2 regions of the Quadrisphaera setariae genome follow, and region 1 is predicted to be linked to the other one. Evidence: predicted binding sites of a transcription regulator. Region 1 holds the regulator's gene; the other holds the start of a gene.
What was found. Region 1 encodes HrcA, which represses chaperone genes, less so after heat shock. Its sites were predicted from a motif close to GNTNGCACTCGGNNNNNCCGAGTGCNANC; they were not measured.

Region 1 (8,267 bases):
CCTCGCGCTGGCGGTCGGAGGCCGAGCTGGTGCGAGAGTGGGTGGCCGAGCACTGCTGGTCACCTGAGGTGGGCGCCTACACCTGGTACCCCGGCACCGACCGCCTCGACGCCTCGGTGCTGCTGCACGCGGTCAGCGGCTTCGACCGCGGGGAGCGCATGAGCTCCACGCTGGACGCGCTGCGCCGCGAGCTGGGGCACGGGCCGCACCTGTACCGGTACACGGGCGCGGCGGCCGAGGAGGGCTCGTTCGTCGCGTGCTCGTTCTGGATGGTCTCGGCGCTGCAGCTGTGCGGCCGCGGCGAGGAGGCCCGCGCGCTGATGGAGCAGCTGGTGGACGGCCCGACCCCGGTGCTCAACGACGTCGGGGTGCTGGCTGAGATGGTCGACCCGGCCACGGGCGACTGGCTGGGCAACCTGCCCCAGGCCCTGAGCCACCTGGCGCTCGTCAACGCCGCCGTCACGGTGCACGAGCACGCGGGGCGCTGAGCCTCAGCCGGGCGGCCAGCCCATCGGCCGCCCGCCGAGCACGTGCCCGTGCACGTGGAAGACGCTCTGCCCCACGCCCGCGCCGGTGTTGAAGACGAAGCGGAACTGCCCGTCGCCCAGCTCGGCGGCCACGCGCGCGGCGGTGCCGGTCAGCTCGGCGAGGGCCTCGGGGTCGGCGGCGGCGAGGGCCGGCACGTCGCGGTGGTGGTCCACGGGCACCACCAGCACGTGCAGCGGGGCCTGCGGGTCGAGGTCGCGGAAGGCGACGACGCGGTCGGTGCGCGCCACCACGTCTGCGGGCACGTCGCCGGAGGCGATGCGGCAGAAGATGCAGTCGGGGTCCTGGGCCACGCGCCGACCGTACCCAGCGGGTGACGATCGGGTCACCCGGCCGACGCGGTCGGCGCGTTCCACCCCCCGCGGACCGCTCGCAGCGGTAGGAACGGGGCATGCCAGCCCAGACCCGGACCCAGCACGCGCGCCGCACCACCGCGGGTACGACCGCCCGTCGCACCGCCCGCCTCGCGGTCCGCACGGCCGTCCCCGCCGCCGCCCTCGCGCTCCTGCTGGCCGGGTGCGGAGGGCAGGCCTCCCCCGAGACGGAGCCGGTCGGCGGCGGCACCAGCAGCGCGGGCGCGTCCGGCACGAGCGCTCCGCCGTCGTCGTCCTCCAGCGCCACGACCACGGCGAGCGCGTCCGCGGCCACCGCCGCGGGGCCGGCGGCCACCGGGACCGGCAGGTCGGCGTCGGTGGTGATCACCGCCCCCACCGAGGGCGAGCGGCTCCCCGCCGGCCCGATGGGGATCGTCGGCCAGGGCTCGGCGCCCGAGGGCACGCTGCTCTACAGGATCACGCAGGCCGACGGCGCGGTGCTGTCCGACGGCTACACCGACGCCGGCGCCAACGGCCAGGTCGGCGACTTCTCCATCCCGCAGACCGTGCAGGAGGGCACCTGCACGCCGTGCACCGCCGAGGTCTGGGTGCCCGACGAGTCCGCCGGTGAGGGCACCGTCCCCACCGGCGCCGCCAAGGTCACCTTCACCGTCGGCTGACGCCGGCCTAGCGGCCGGAGAAGCCGCGCTTGAGGCGGGAGAACACCCCGCCGGAGGCCGGCGACAGGCGCCCCTCCGGGCGCTCCTCGCCGCGCAGCCGCGCCAGCTGGCGCAGCAGGTCGGCCTGCTCGTCGTCCAGGCCCCTGGGCACCTGCACGTCGATGTGGACGTGCAGGTCCCCGCGGCCACCGGAGCGCAGGCGCGCCGCGCCCAGGCCCCGCAGCACGACCACCTCGGCGGGCTGGGTGCCCGGGCGCACCTCGACCTCGCGCATGCCGTCGAGGGTCTCCATCTCCAGCACCGTGCCCAGCGCCGCGGCGGTCATCGGCACGGGCAGCGTGGCGTGCAGGTCCTCTCCGCGGCGGGTGAACAGGTCGTGCTGGCGCTGGACCACCTCGACGTACAGGTCACCCGCGGGGCCACCACCGGGGCCGACCTCGCCCTGGCCGGACAGCTGGATGCGGGTGCCGGTGTCGACACCCGCGGGCACGCGGATGGTCAGCGTCCGGCGGCGGCGCACGCGGCCGTCACCGGCGCACTCGTTGCAGGGGTCGGGGATGGTGGTGCCGTAGCCGCCGCAGGCGGGGCACGGGGAGGTGGTGAGCACCTGGCCCAGCAGCGACCGGGCGGCGCGCTGCACCTGCCCCTGGCCGTGGCAGACGTCGCAGGTGCGGACCTGCGTGCCCGGCGCGGCGCAGTTCCCGCCGCAGGTCGGGCAGACGACGGCGGTGTCCACGGTGATCTCGCGCTCGGCGCCGAAGACCGCCTCCGCGAGGTCGACCTCGAGGCGGATCAGCGCGTCCTGGCCCGGCTGCGCGCGGGGCACCGGGCCGCGGGCGGCACCGCCCCCGCCGCCGAAGAAGGTGCCGAACAGGTCGCCTAGGTCGAAGGCCTGCGCACCGCCGGGGAAGCCGCCGCCCCCGAAGCCGCCGGGACCGCCGGAGCTGCCGGTCGCGTCGTAGACGCGGCGCTTGTCGGGGTTGCTCAGCACCTCGTAGGCGGCCGAGACCTCCTTGAAGCGCTCGCCGGCGTCGGGGTTGACGTCCGGGTGCAGCTGGCGGGCGAGCTTGCGGTAGGCCTTCTTGACGTCCTCGGTGCTCGCGTCGCGCGGGACCCCGAGGGCGGTGTAGTGGTCGGTCGGCACGGGTCAGATGCTCCTGAGGAGTCGGGAGGGGTCGGCGGACGAGCCGGGGCGGCTCACCGCGCCAGCACCCTGCTGAGGTAGCGGGCGACGGCGCGCACCGCGGCGATCGAGGTGGGGTAGTCCATGCGCGTGGGACCCAGGATGCCCAGGCGGGCGACCACCTCGCCGCCCGAGCCGTAGCCGGAGGCGACCACGGCGGCGTCGGACAGGCCGCTGTGCACGATCTCGCGGCCGATGCGCACCGAGACGCCGCTGGCGGGGTCGTCGGCCATCTCGGCGAGCAGGCGCAGCACCACCACCTGCTCCTCGATGGCCTCCAGCACCGGCGCGACGGAGGCGGAGAAGCCGCCCGCGCCGCGCACGAGGTTGGCGGTGCCGGCCAGCACCATCCGCTCCTCGCGGGTGGCGTCCAGCGCCGACCGCAGCGCACCGGCCACCGCGGCGGCGGCCGCGGCGTCCTCGGGACGGGTGCTGGCGACGAGGGCGTCGAGGGCGGCCACGGCCTCGTCGGCGCGACGGCTGGCGGTGGCTGCGTTGAGCCTGCCGCGCAGCTCGGTCACGAGGTCAGCGGCCACCTCGGGGGCCTCGGGTGCCACCTCCACGGAGCGCTGCTCCACGCGGCCGCTGTCGGTGATGAGGACGAGCACGAGGCGCCGCGGCGCCAGCTGCACCAGCTCCACGTGCCGCACCCGGGCCCGCGCCAGGGACGGGTACTGGATGACGGCCACCTGGTGCGTCAGCTGCGCGAGCGCGCGGACCGTGCGCTCGAGCACGTCGTCGAGGTCGACCGGCTGGCCGCCCCCGCCGAGCAGCCTGTCGATGGCGCGCTTCTCCGCCGGTGACAGCGGGCGCACGGCGGGCAGGCCGTCGACGAACGCGCGGTAGCCCTTGTCGGTGGGGACGCGCCCGGCGCTGGTGTGGGGCTGGGCGATGAGCCCCTCCTCCTCCAGCGCCGCCATGTCGTTGCGGATGGTGGCCGGGGAGACCCCGAGGGCGTGCCGCTCGACCAGCGCCTTGGAGCCGACCGGCTCCTGCGTGGCGACGTAGTCCTCGACGATGGCCCGCAGGACGGCGAGGCGCCGGGGCTCGGTCACGGTGCGTCCCTCCCTGCTGTCGACGGTCCTGTCGGTGCTGCGGCGCCTCCGGTGCGGCGGGCCCGGCACGGGCTCTGGCACTCAGCGGCGCGGAGTGCCAATCCTACGCCGTCCGGCCGGAGGCGCAGGTAGCGTCGATCGGGTGCCGACTCCCCCGACACCCCCGCGCCGGCCCGCGTCCGCACCTCGCTCGGCGCCGCCCGCGTCGTCGTCCTCAGCGCTGTACGGGGGGTGGGGCGCTCGGGAGCCGCTGCGCCGCGGCGACACCGTCACCGACCCCACCACCGGCCGCCGCCGCGCCCGCGCCGCCAGCCGCGAGGTCCCCGCGTCCCCCGGCCTCGTGGTGGAGGACGTCGAGACCGGCTGGAGCGGCGCCGTGGTGCGCGTCGAGAAGGCCGGCGGCGTGCACGTGGTGGTGCTGGAGGACTGGAAGGGCCGCACGCGCTCCTTCCCCCTCGGCGCCGGGTTCCTCGAGGAGGGCCAGCCCGTGAGGCTCGTGCCACCGGTCGCTCCCCCCGCCGCCGCCCGGACGGCCTCGGGGGCGGCCCCGCTGCGCCCGGGCCGCACCGCCAGCGGGTCCTTCGCCGTGGAAGGGGCTCGGGCCCGCGTGGCCCGCGGGTCGCGGATCTGGGTGGAGGGCAAGCACGACGCCGAGCTGGTGGAGAAGGTCTGGGGGGACGACCTGCGCGTCGAGGGCGTCGTCGTGGAGGGCCTGCAGGGCGTGGACCACCTCGCGGCGGCGGTGGCGGACTTCCAGCCCGGTCCGGGGCGGCGCGTCGGGGTGCTCGTCGACCACCTCGTGACCGGCTCCAAGGAGACCCGGCTCGTGGCGGACGCGCTGAGGGCGGCGCCGGGCGCCGCCCAGCACGTGCTCGTGGTGGGCCACCCCTACGTCGACGTGTGGCAGGCCGTGCGCCCGGCGCGCCTCGGCCTGGACGCCTGGCCCGTGGTGCCGCGCGGGCGCCCCTGGAAGGAGGGCGTGCTCGAGGCCCTCGGCTGGCCGCGCGAGACCCCCGCCGACCTCGCCCGCGGCTGGCAGCGGGTGCTGGCCAGCGTGCGGACCATCGCCGACCTCGAGCCGACGCTGTCCGGGCGGGTGGAGGAGCTCATCGACTTCGTCACCGGGGACCAGCTCGACCGCTGACGCCTCGACCGAGCAGGACGACGACGAGGGCCGCCGTCCGGGCGTGTGGCGCTGGTGCCGCGCCCGCGTTTCCGAGACGCTGGGGGCGGGTCCGCGGACAGCCCCGGGCCCTGAGGAGGAGAAGTGCCCGAGCAGCACGGCCGGCCGTCCGACCAGCCTGACCAGCCCGGAGAGGTGCCACCGCCGCAGCACGGGCAGTACGGCAGCGGCTACGGCGAGCAGCCCACCGAGCCCGGCACCGCGACGGCGCCGGGAGCGTCCGCCCCGTCCTACGGCCAGCAGGCCCCGCCCTACGGCCAGCAGCCGCCGCCCCCGCAGCAGGGGTACGCGCACCCGGGGCAGCAGGGGTACTCCGCGCCCGGCCCGCAGCAGGGCCACCCGCAGTCCGGGTACCAGCAGCAGGGCCACCCGCAGCAGGGCTACGCCCTCCCGGCGGAGATCAGCCCGCAGGACCAGCGCCTGTGGGCGTGCCTGGCGCACGTGTCGTCGATCGTCAGCTCGATCATCGGGCTGACCTTCGTGGGCCCTCTGGTGATCTACCTGGTGCTGAAGGACCGCGGCCACTTCGTCCGCAGCCAGGCCGCCGAGGCGCTGGACTTCCAGATCCTCGTGAACGTCGTGTTCCTGGCGCTCGGGGTCGTCTCCGTGGTCACGTTCGGCCTGGGCCTGCTGCTGTACCTGCCGGTCGGGGTCGCGGCGCTCGTGTTCGTGATCATCGCGGCGGTGAAGGCCAACCAGGGCGTCGACTACCGCTACCCGGTCAACTGGCGGCTCGTGAAGTGACGCCGGTGGCGTCGTCGTCCTGCCCATCCCAGCCGAGGAGGGCGCGGACGACGGCGTCGGCCAGCAGGCGCCCCCGCAGCGTCAGCCGCAGCCGCGGCTGGTCGGTGTCGGGGGCGCCGTCGCGTGCTGCGCCGGTCGCCGGGGGTTCCAGCAGGCCGTCGGCCACGAGGCGCGGCACCTGCGCGAGCCCGGCGGGCGGCACGAGCGCGGTCGGCAGCCCCTCGGCCAGGCGGACGCCGAGGAGCACGGCCTCGACCGCGCGGGCGTCGTCGTCGAGGACCTCCCGGCCCACCGCGGGGCTGGTGCCGGCGGCCAGGCGGCGGGCCCACGCGGCGGGGTGCTTGGCGTTCCACCAACGGACTCCGCCGACGTGGCTGTGCGCACCGGGGCCTGCGCCCCACCAGTCCTGGCCGCGCCAGTAGGCGACGTTGTGGCGGCAGGCGTCGGCGGGGGTGCGCGCCCAGTTGCTCACCTCGTACCAGCCGTAGCCGGCCTCGCGCAGGACGGCGTCGGCGAGCTCGTACTGGGCGGCCTCGTCGTCGGGGTCGGGCGCGGGCAGCTCGCCGCGGCGCACGCGGGCGGCCATGGCGGTGCCGTCCTCCACCACGAGGGCGTAGGCGGAGAGGTGGTCGGGCTCGCAGGCGAGCGCGGCGTCCAGGCTGGTGCGCCAGTCGTCCAGCGACTCCCCCGGCGCGCCGTAGATGAGGTCGAGGCTGACGGCCAGGCCCGCCTCGCGGGCCCAGCGGACGGCCTGCGGCACGCGGGCGGGGTCGTGGGTGCGCTCGAGGACGGCGAGGACGTGCGGCACCGCCGACTGCATGCCGAAGCTGACGCGCGTGTACCCGGCCTCCGCGAGCTCGGCGAGCGAGGCGGGGGTCACCGAGTCGGGGTTGGCCTCGGTGGTCACCTCCGCACCCGCGGCCAGGCCCAGGTGCTCACGCACGGCGTCGAGACCGCGGGCCAGGTCGGCGGCGGGCAGCAGCGTGGGCGTGCCGCCGCCGACGAAGACCGTGGAGACCTCGCGGCGCGGCAGGCCCGAGGCGTCGAGCACCCGTGCCGCGAGCGCCACCTCCTCCACGAGGGCGCCGGCGTAGCCGGCCTGGGAGGCGCCGGGCAGCTCGGGCGGACCGAGCTCGGAGGCGGTGTAGGTGTTGAAGTCGCAGTAGCCGCAGCGCACGCGGCAGAACGGCACGTGCAGGTAGACGCCGAGGTCGCGGGCTGCGGCGCTGACCGCCGCGGTCGGCGGGAGGAGCCCGTCGGCGGGGGCGGGGTCGCCGTCGGGCAGGGCGGGGCTCATCGCCGTCCATCGTCGCACCCGATCCCACCCCTGCCGCGCCTGACGGCGGGCAGTGCTGGGATGGGGGACGTGGGTGGAGGAGCTGCGAGCGCGCCCCGGCCGCTGCCTGCGGTGAGGCTGGAGGCGCTGTCGGAGGCCACCGACCCGCGCCTCCTCGCGTCCGTGCTGGCGCTCAGGCCGGGGCCCGGGCAAGACCGGTACTGCCTTCCAGCCTCCATGACGTACCCGCCCGCGAGCGCCGACCCGCTGCGTCTCCCGTTCGCGGTGATGGCGCAGCTGCCCGGTCCCGGCGCTGGGGAGCGCGTGGTCGGCTTCGGCACCCTCGACCGGCACGGCCAGCTCGAGCACCTCCTCGACGACCCGGCCCGCGGGCTGCTGCTGCGCGCCTTCTACGTGGGGCGCCCCCACCAGGGCCGCGGCTACGGGACGGCGGCCGCGCGGCAGGCGCGGGCGCTGGCGCACGCGCTGGAGCCGGAGGCGCAGCTGCTCGTGCTGTGCGTGCACGAGTCCAACACCGCCGCGCGCACCGCGTACGCCCGGGCGGGCTTCGCCGACAGCGGCGCGCGGTGGATGGCGCAGGCCGCAGACCCGCAGGTGGTCATGGTGGCGGCGCTGCAGCCCCGCTGACGAGCCGCGTCAGCGGCGGGCGACCACCTCCACCACCTCGCGCACGTCGGGGGCGAGGTCGAGGCCGCCGTCGGCGGCGCACGCCAGGAGGGTCCGCGCGTCAGCGGGGTCGGTCTGCGCCAGCCAACGGCCCACGCCCACCCCGTGGCCCGGCCGCGAGAGCACCTCCACGGGGTCACCGGCGGCGACCGTCCCCGCGCGCAGCACCCGCAGGTACGCCCCGGGAGCGCCGGAACGGGCGAAGCGCCTCACCCACCGCTCCTCGCCCATCCGGCGGGCGAAGGTGGCGCACGGCGTGCGGGGCATCGTCACCTCCACCTCGAGGGCGTCGTCTCCGGTGCCGATGCGCCAGCGCTCACCGACCTCCGCGCCGTCGACGTCGACCCCGGACGTGCGCAGGTTCTCCCCGAAGAGCCCGGGCGGCACCTCGCGCTCCAGCTCGGCGGCCCAGCGGTCGGCGGCCTCCTGCGCGTAGGCGTAGAGCGCCTTGTCGCGGCCGCCGTGGTCGTACCGGTCGGCCTGGACGTCGCCGTAGGCGCCCAGCGCCCGCACCCTGACCGGCCCGTCGACGGGCCGCTTGTCGATGGCGGTGACGCCGACGGTCCCGGCGTCGGGCAGCAGCTGGTGCACGCGGCAGA
Region 2 (8,267 bases), on a different contig from region 1:
GGACGACGCCCGCGCGGTCCGCGCCCTGGACAGGCTCTCGGCGGTGGGCGTGCGCGTGGCCGTGGCGGCCCCGCACGCCGGTGGCGGCACCTCCCTGCCGCAGCTGCCGTCGCTGCCCGTCGACGTGTTCGTCCTGCCCCCGGCCACCGTCGCCGCCGCGCAGGCGCCGAGCGGCCTGGTGGTGGCGCGGGCGCTGGTGGACGCCGCCCACGGGCTCGGGCTGCAGGTCCTCGCCGACGGCGTCGACGAGCCGGCCCAGCTGGACCGCCTCGCCGCCCTGGGCGTGGACCTCGCCCGCGGCGCCCTGTGGCCGGCCGTCGACGCGACCGCCGGCCCGGGCCAGTGGGAGCCGGACCAGCGGGAGTCAGGCCAGCGGGAGGCGGAGGAGCCTGTCGTCGCCGGCAGCGGGGCGCCCGCGCGAGGTGTTGTCGGTCAGCACCCACAGTGAGCCGTCCGGGCCGGCGACGACGTCGCGCACCCGGCCGTGCGCACCGTCGACCACCCGCTCCGGCTCACCGAGGCGCCCGTCGTCCAGCGGGACGCGCCACAGCTCCTGTCCGCGCAGGGCCGCCACGTAGACCGCGTCGCCCGTGACGAGCAGCCCGCTCGGGGAGGCGTCGGCGGTGCGCCACGTGACCAGGGGAGCGGTGAAGGCGGGGTCGGTGACGTCCTCGGGCCCGCCCGACGGGCCGGCCACCGCGCCCTCCACGAGCGGCCAGCCGTAGTTGCGGCCCGGCTCGAGGAGGTTGAGCTCGTCCTGGGCGTTCTGCCCGAACTCCGCCGCGAACATGCGGCCCGCCGCGTCCCACCCGATGCCCTGGGGGTTGCGGTGCCCCCAGGTCCACACCGGCGAGCCCTCCACCGGGTTGCCCGGCGCCGGCTGCCCGTCGGGGGTGAGGCGCAGGACCTTGCCGGTGAGGGCGGTGCGGTCCTGGGCGGTGGAGGGCGCGCTGGCGTCGCCCGTGGTCACGTAGAGCATGCCGTCGGGGCCGAACGCCAGCCGGCCGCCGTGGTGCACGGCGGCCGAGGCGATGCCCGTGAGCACCGGTTCCGGGGCGGACAGCGATCCCGGCGCCGACGGGTCCGCGCTGCCTGGGGTGTACCGCATCCTCACCACGCGGTCGTCGGTGGCCGTGGTCGTGTACGCGTACACGTAGCCGTCCTCGGCGAAGGCGGGGGAGAGGGCCAGACCGAGCAGGCCGCCCTCCCCGCGGGGCTCCACGTCCGGCACCGACCCACCCGGTCCCGGGGCCGGCACCTGCTGCGCCTGCCAGCCCGTGCCGGACTGCGAGACCCGCACCACGCGCGCGGCGTCCCGCTCGCTGACCAGAGCGCTGCCGTCGGGCATCACGACCGTGCTCCAGGGCACGTCGAGCCCGGTGACGACGTCCTGCGCGGCCTGCGGCGTCCCGCGCAGCGCGAGCCCCGCGGCCAGCGCCGCGGGCGGACCGCCCACCCCGGAGGAGGGCGCCGACGCCGAGCCCGAGGACGACGAGGACGACGACGGCGCGGGGAGCTGCTCGGTGGAGACCGGCGCCGGCGCCGCGGCGTCCTGGCCGGAGCAGGCGGAGGTCGCCAGCGCGGCGGCGAGCAGGACGGCGGGCGCGGCGCGCCCCGCGCGTCCGGCGGGTGATCGTCGGCCCATCCCCCAGGGTCACCCGGTGCAGGTCGCCGGGCCAGTCGGGGCCTGACAGGGTGGGTGCCCGTGACCGACCAGACGACCGACGCGCTGCTCATCACCCTGCCCGACACCGACTGGCAGGAGGCCCTCGCGCCGCACCTGCCCGCCGGCGTGCGCAGCCTCGTGTGGGACGTCGACTCCGACCCGCGCGAGGCCCTCGGTGACGACGCCGACCACGTCGCCTACGTGGTGCTGCCGTACATGCACCCGGCCGGCGCGCTGGAGACCGTGGCCTCGCTGCCCGCCCTGCGGCTGGTGCAGACGACGTCGGCGGGCTACGACAACCTGCTCGACCGCCTGCCCGACGGGGTGCGCCTGGCGAACGGCGCGGGCATCCACGACGCCTCCACCTCCGAGCTGGCCCTGGCCCTGGCGCTGGCCAAGCTGCGCGGCCTCGACGACGCCGTGCGCGACGCCGAGCAGGGGGCCTGGCGCCCGGTGCAGCGCCGGGCCCTGGCCGACCGCCGCGTGCTCGTGCTCGGCACCGGCGGCATCGGTGGTGCCATCGCCGACAGGCTGGAGCCCTTCGAGGTCGACCTCGTCCGGGTGGCCTCCACGGCCCGCAGCGACGAGCGGGGCCGGGTGCACGGCGTCGACGAGCTGCCCGAGCTGCTGCCCACCACCGAGGTCGTCTTCATCGGGCTGCCGCTCACCGACGCGACGCGCGGCATGGTCGACGCCGCCTTCCTCGCTGCCCTCCCCGACGACGCGCTCGTGGTCAACGTGGGACGCGGGCCCATCGTCGACACCGAGGCGCTGCTGGCCGAGCTGCGCGCCGAGCGGCTGCACGCCGCCCTCGACGTCACCGACCCCGAGCCGCTGCCCGCCGACCACCCGCTGTGGGGGGCGCCGAACGTGCTCATCGCCCCGCACGTGGGCGGCAACACCACGGCCATGCGGCCCCGGGCCCTGAAGCTGCTCCGCACCCAGGTCGAGCGGCTGGTGGCGGGGCAGGACCCGCTCAACGTGGTGATCGGCTGACGTCCGCGGGCGGGGCCGTCCGGACGGCCCTCGGGGCCGGTGGGGGCGCTCCCTACGGGACCGTAGGATCGCGGGCATGACCCAGGCCGACATGAAGCCCCGCTCCCGCCAGGTCACCGACGGGCTCGAGGCCACCGCCAGCCGCGGCATGCTCCGTGCCGTCGGCCTCGGCGACGACGACTTCGCCAAGCCGCAGATCGGCGTGGCCTCGTCGTGGAACGAGATCACCCCCTGCAACCTCTCCCTGGACCGGCTCGCCAAGTCCGTCAAGGACGGCGTGCACGCCGCCCAGGGCTACCCGCTGGAGTTCGGCACCATCTCCGTCTCCGACGGCATCTCCATGGGCCACGAGGGGATGCACTTCTCCCTGGTGAGCCGCGAGGTCATCGCCGACTCCGTGGAGACCGTCATGCAGGCCGAGCGCCTCGACGGCTCGGTGCTGCTGGCCGGCTGCGACAAGTCGCTGCCGGGCATGCTCATGGCGGCCGCCCGCCTCGACCTGGCCAGCGTGTTCCTCTACGCCGGGTCGATCCTGCCGGGCTTCGCCAAGCTCTCGGACGGCACCGAGAAGCAGGTCACGATCATCGACGCGTTCGAGGCCGTGGGCGCCTGCTCGCGCGGACTGATGAGCCGCGAGGACGTCACCGCCATCGAGAAGGCGATCTGCCCGGGCGAGGGCGCCTGCGGCGGCATGTACACCGCCAACACCATGGCGAGCGCGGCAGAGGCCCTGGGCATGAGCCTGCCCGGCTCGGCGGCCCCGCCGGCCACCGACCGCCGCCGCGACGGCTTCGCCCGCCGCTCCGGCCAGGCCGTGGTGGAGATGCTCGCCAAGGGCATCACCGCCCGCGACATCATGACCAAGGAGGCGTTCGAGAACGCCATCTCGGTGGTCATGGCCTTCGGCGGCTCCACGAACGCCGTGCTGCACCTGCTGGCGATCGCGCACGAGGCCGAGGTGGACCTCACCCTCGCCGACTTCGACAGGGTCGGCTCCCGCGTGCCGCACCTGGCCGACGTCAAGCCCTTCGGACAGCACGTCATGACCGACGTCGACAGGATCGGCGGCGTCCCGGTGGTGATGCGCGCCCTGCTCGACGCGGGCCTGCTCCACGGCGACGTCATGACCGTCACCGGCAAGACGATGGCCGAGAACCTCGCCGACATCGCCCCGCCGGACCCGGACGGCAAGGTGCTGCGGGCGCTCGAGAACCCCATCCACCCCACGGGCGGCATCACGATCCTCCACGGGTCGCTCGCCCCCGGCGGTGCCGTGGTGAAGTCGGCGGGCTTCGAGTCCGACGTCTTCGAGGGCACCGCCCGCGTCTTCGACCGCGAGCGCGCCGCGATGGACGCCCTGGAGGACGGGACCATCACCGCCGGTGACGTCGTCGTCATCCGCTACGAGGGCCCCAAGGGCGGCCCGGGCATGCGCGAGATGCTCGCCATCACCGGCGCCATCAAGGGTGCGGGCCTCGGCAAGGACGTGCTGCTCCTCACCGACGGCCGCTTCTCCGGCGGCACCACCGGCCTGTGCGTGGGCCACGTCGCGCCGGAGGCCGTGGACGGCGGTCCGGTCGCGTTCGTGCGCGACGGCGACCGCATCCGCCTCGACGTCAAGAACAAGACCCTCGACGTCCTGGTCGACGAGGCCGAGCTGGCCTCCCGCCGCGAGGGCTGGGCGCCGCTGCCCCCGGTCTACACCCGTGGCGTGCTCGCGAAGTACACCAAGCTCGTGGGGTCGGCCAGCGGCGGCGCCGTCCTCGCCTGACCGCCCTCGTGGCTCAGCCACCGGGACGGTCCGTCTCAAGGAATGAGACGGACCGTCCCGGTGGCTGACAGGGCGCGCTCGAGGGGTCTACTCTCGCGGCATGGGCACCCTCGTCGTCGTACTCGCGCAGCGCGCGAGCTGACGCCGTCGTCGACGTCCTGCCGCGCGCGACCCTCCGGAGCCTTCGGGCCGGAGGGTCTTTCCATGCCCGGCGGGAACGAGTGCCGGGCTGCTCGCACCGCCAGCCAGCACACCGGCACCGCGTCCACGCCGGACCAGCAGCACCGCAGCACCAGGAGGACCGATGAGCACCGCCAGCACGGAGGGCGCCGCCGCCCCGCAGGGCGAGCGCATGACAGGCGCGCAGAGCCTCGTGCGCTCCCTCGAGAGCGCCGGGGCGGAGGTCGTCTTCGGCCTCCCGGGCGGGGCGATCCTGCCCACCTACGACCCGCTGCTCGACTCGACGAAGCTGCGCCACGTGCTCGTGCGCCACGAGCAGGGCGCTGGTCACGCCGCCCAGGGCTACGCCGCCGCCACCGGCCGGGTCGGGGTCTGCATGGCGACGTCGGGGCCGGGCGCCACCAACCTCGTCACCGCCATCGCCGACGCCCACATGGACTCGGTGCCGATGGTCGCGGTGACCGGGCAGGTCTCCTCCAAGGCGATCGGCACCGACGCCTTCCAGGAGGCGGACATCGTCGGCATCACCCAGCCGATCACCAAGCACAACTACCTCGTGACCGACCCGGCCGACATCCCGCGGGTCATCGCCGAGGCCTTCCACCTGGCCTCGACGGGCCGCCCCGGGCCGGTGCTCGTCGACGTCACCAAGGACGCCCAGCAGGCGATGACGACGTTCTCCTGGCCCACCTCGCTGGCCGAGCTGGACCTGCCGGGCTACCACCCGACCACGCGTCCCCACGCCAAGCAGGTCCGCGAGGCGGCCCGGATGATCGCCGAGGCGAAGCGCCCGGTGCTCTACGTCGGCGGCGGCGTCATCCGCTCCGGCGCCTCCGCCGAGCTGCGGCGCCTGGTCGACCTCTCCGGAGCGCCCGTGGTCACCACCCTGATGGCCCGCGGCGCCCTGCCCGACTCCCACCCGGCCAACCTCGGCATGCCCGGCATGCACGGCACCGTCGCCGCGGTGACGGCGCTGCAGCGCGCCGACCTCATCGTCAGCCTGGGCGCCCGCTTCGACGACCGCGTCACCGGGCTGCTCTCGAGCTTCGCCCCGGGCGCGGCCGTCGTCCACGCCGACATCGACCCGGCGGAGATCGGCAAGAACCGCCGCGCGGACGTCCCGATCGTCGGAGACGCCAAGGAGGTCATCTCCGACCTCGTCCCGGCCCTGGAGGCCGAGCACACCGCGGGCCGGCGCGCCGACCTGGCGGGGTGGTGGCGCCAGCTCGACGAGATGCGCACCACCTACCCCCTCGGCTATGACGAGCCGGACGACGGCTCGCTGAGCCCCCAGAAGGTCATCCAGCGCCTGGGCGAGATCAGCGGACCCGAGACGATCTTCACGTCCGGCGTCGGCCAGCACCAGATGTGGGCCGCCCAGTTCATCAAGTACGAGAACCCCAACACCTGGCTGAACTCCGGCGGTCTGGGGACCATGGGCTACTCGGTGCCCGCGGCGATGGGCGCCAAGGTCGGGAGCCCCGGGTCCACCGTGTGGGCCATCGACGGTGACGGCTGCTTCCAGATGACCAACCAGGAGCTGGCCACCTGTGCGATCGAGGGCATCCCGATCAAGGTGGCGGTCATCAACAACTCCAGCCTCGGCATGGTCCGGCAGTGGCAGACGCTGTTCTACGACGGCCGCTACTCCAACACCGACCTGCACACCGGTGTGGGCAGGGCCAAGGGCCAGCGCGTCCCCGACTTCGTCAAGCTCGCCGAGGCGTACGCCTGCGTGGGCCTGCGCTGCGAGGACCCGTCCGACCTGGACGCCGTCATCGACAAGGCGATGAGCGTGGACGACCGGCCCGTCGTCGTCGACTTCGTGGTCCACCGGGACGCGATGGTGTGGCCGATGGTCGCCGCCGGCGTCTCCAACGACGCCATCCAGTACGCCCGCGGCCTCTCGCCCGTCTGGGACCGCGAGGAGCAGGACCCTGAGACCGGCCTGGAGATGAACGGAACCGCCCGATGAGCGCGCTCACCGCCAGCAGCAACGCCAGCAGCACCGGCAGCTCGACCACGCGCCACACCCTGTCGGTGCTCGTGGAGGACAAGCCCGCCGTCCTGGCGCGCGTCGCCTCGCTCTTCGCGCGCCGCGCGTTCAACATCCACTCCCTCGCCGTCGGGCCCACCGAGCACCCGGCGCTCTCGCGCATCACCGTGGTGGTCGACGTCGAGGACTCCCCGCTGGAGCAGGTCGTCAAGCAGCTCAACAAGCTGGTGAACGTCCTCAAGGTGGTCGAGCTGGAGCCGGAGACCTCGGTCCAGCGCGAGGTGCTCCTGGTCAAGGTCCGCGCCGACGCCACCACCCGCGGCCAGGTGCTGGACGTGGTCAACGTCTTCCGGGCGGCCGTCGTCGACGTCGCCCCCGAGGCCATGACCATCGAGGCCATCGGCGCGCCCGAGAAGAACGCGGCGCTGCTCAAGGTCCTCGACCCGTTCGGCGTGCGCGAGATCGTCCAGTCGGGCGTCGTGGCCGTCGGCCGCGGTTCGCGCTCCATCACCGACCGGGCGCTGCGCAGCGCCTAGGGCACCGGGCAGCGCCTGATGCCCGTCCGCCAGACTTCCCGACACATCCCTACTGAAGGAGTGACAGCCACCGTGGCTGAGATGTTCTACGACGACGACGCCGACCTGTCGATCATCCAGGGCCGCAAGGTCGCGGTCATCGGCTACGGCAGCCAGGGCCACGCCCACTCGCTGTCGCTGCGCGACTCCGGCGTCGAGGTGCAGGTCGGCCTGGCCGAGGGCTCCAAGAGCCGCGCCAAGGCCGAGGCCGAGGGCCTGACCGTCACCACGCCGGCCGAGGCCTCGAAGTGGGCCGACGTCATCATGCTGCTGGTGCCGGACCACGTGGCCCGCCACGTGTACGCCGAGTCCGTCGAGCCGCACCTGACCGCCGGCAAGGCGCTCTTCTTCGGCCACGGCTTCAACATCCGCTTCGGCTACATCAAGCCCCCGGCCGACGTCGACGTCGCCATGGTCGCCCCCAAGGGCCCGGGCCACCTCGTGCGCCGCGAGTACGCCGAGGGCCGTGGCGTCCCGGTGATCGTGGCCGTGGAGCAGGACGCGTCCGGGAAGGCCTGGCCGCTCGCGCTGTCCTACGCCAAGGGCATCGGCGGCCTGCGCGCCGGTGGGATCAAGACCACCTTCACCGAGGAGACCGAGACCGACCTGTTCGGCGAGCAGGCCGTGCTGTGCGGCGGCGCGTCCGCGCTGGTGCAGGCCGGCTTCGAGACCCTCGTCGAGGCGGGCTACCAGCCCGAGGTCGCCTACTTCGAGTGCCTCCACGAGCTCAAGCTCATCGTCGACCTCATGTACGAGGGCGGCCTGGCCAAGCAGCGCTGGTCGGTGTCCGACACCGCCGAGTACGGCGACTACGTCTCCGGCCCGCGCGTCATCGACGCCTCGGTGAAGGCCCGCATGAAGGACGTCCTCACCGACATCCAGAAGGGCGAGTTCGCTCGCCGCTTCATCGAGGACCAGGACGCCGGCGCGCCGGAGTTCAAGAAGTTCCGCGAGGAGCAGCAGGGCACGCAGCTGGAGAAGACCGGTGCCGAGCTGCGCAAGCTCATGAGCTGGGTCGAGACCAAGGACGACGACTACGTCGAGGGTTCTGCCGCCCGCTGACGCACCCGTGTCCCGCACAGG

Region 2: a site for HrcA is predicted at 4,548-4,576, ahead of FMM08_RS15855 (acetolactate synthase large subunit). Genes of this name have one in related genera too.

Annotation. Positions count from the first base shown of each region.
Region 1 covers NZ_VKAC01000003.1:295,012-303,278, reverse strand. Annotated here, with positions in the region: gene FMM08_RS06705 (glycoside hydrolase family 15 protein) at 1-488, shown strand, start outside; gene FMM08_RS06700 (HIT domain-containing protein) at 492-839, opposite strand; gene FMM08_RS06695 (Gmad2 immunoglobulin-like domain-containing protein) at 938-1,540, shown strand; gene dnaJ (molecular chaperone DnaJ) at 1,548-2,684, opposite strand; gene hrcA (heat-inducible transcriptional repressor HrcA) at 2,738-3,778, opposite strand; gene FMM08_RS06680 (DUF3097 family protein) at 4,029-4,922, shown strand; gene FMM08_RS06675 (DUF4870 domain-containing protein) at 5,046-5,705, shown strand; gene hemW (radical SAM family heme chaperone HemW) at 5,683-7,002, opposite strand; gene FMM08_RS06665 (GNAT family N-acetyltransferase) at 7,072-7,629, shown strand; gene FMM08_RS06660 (MOSC domain-containing protein) at 7,639-8,267, opposite strand, start outside.
Region 2 covers NZ_VKAC01000009.1:179,047-187,313, forward strand. Annotated here, with positions in the region: gene FMM08_RS15835 (bifunctional diguanylate cyclase/phosphodiesterase) at 1-448, shown strand, start outside; gene FMM08_RS15840 (PQQ-dependent sugar dehydrogenase) at 365-1,645, opposite strand; gene FMM08_RS15845 (2-hydroxyacid dehydrogenase) at 1,706-2,662, shown strand; gene ilvD (dihydroxy-acid dehydratase) at 2,739-4,433, shown strand; gene FMM08_RS15855 (acetolactate synthase large subunit) at 4,738-6,588, shown strand; gene ilvN (acetolactate synthase small subunit) at 6,585-7,145, shown strand; gene ilvC (ketol-acid reductoisomerase) at 7,218-8,246, shown strand.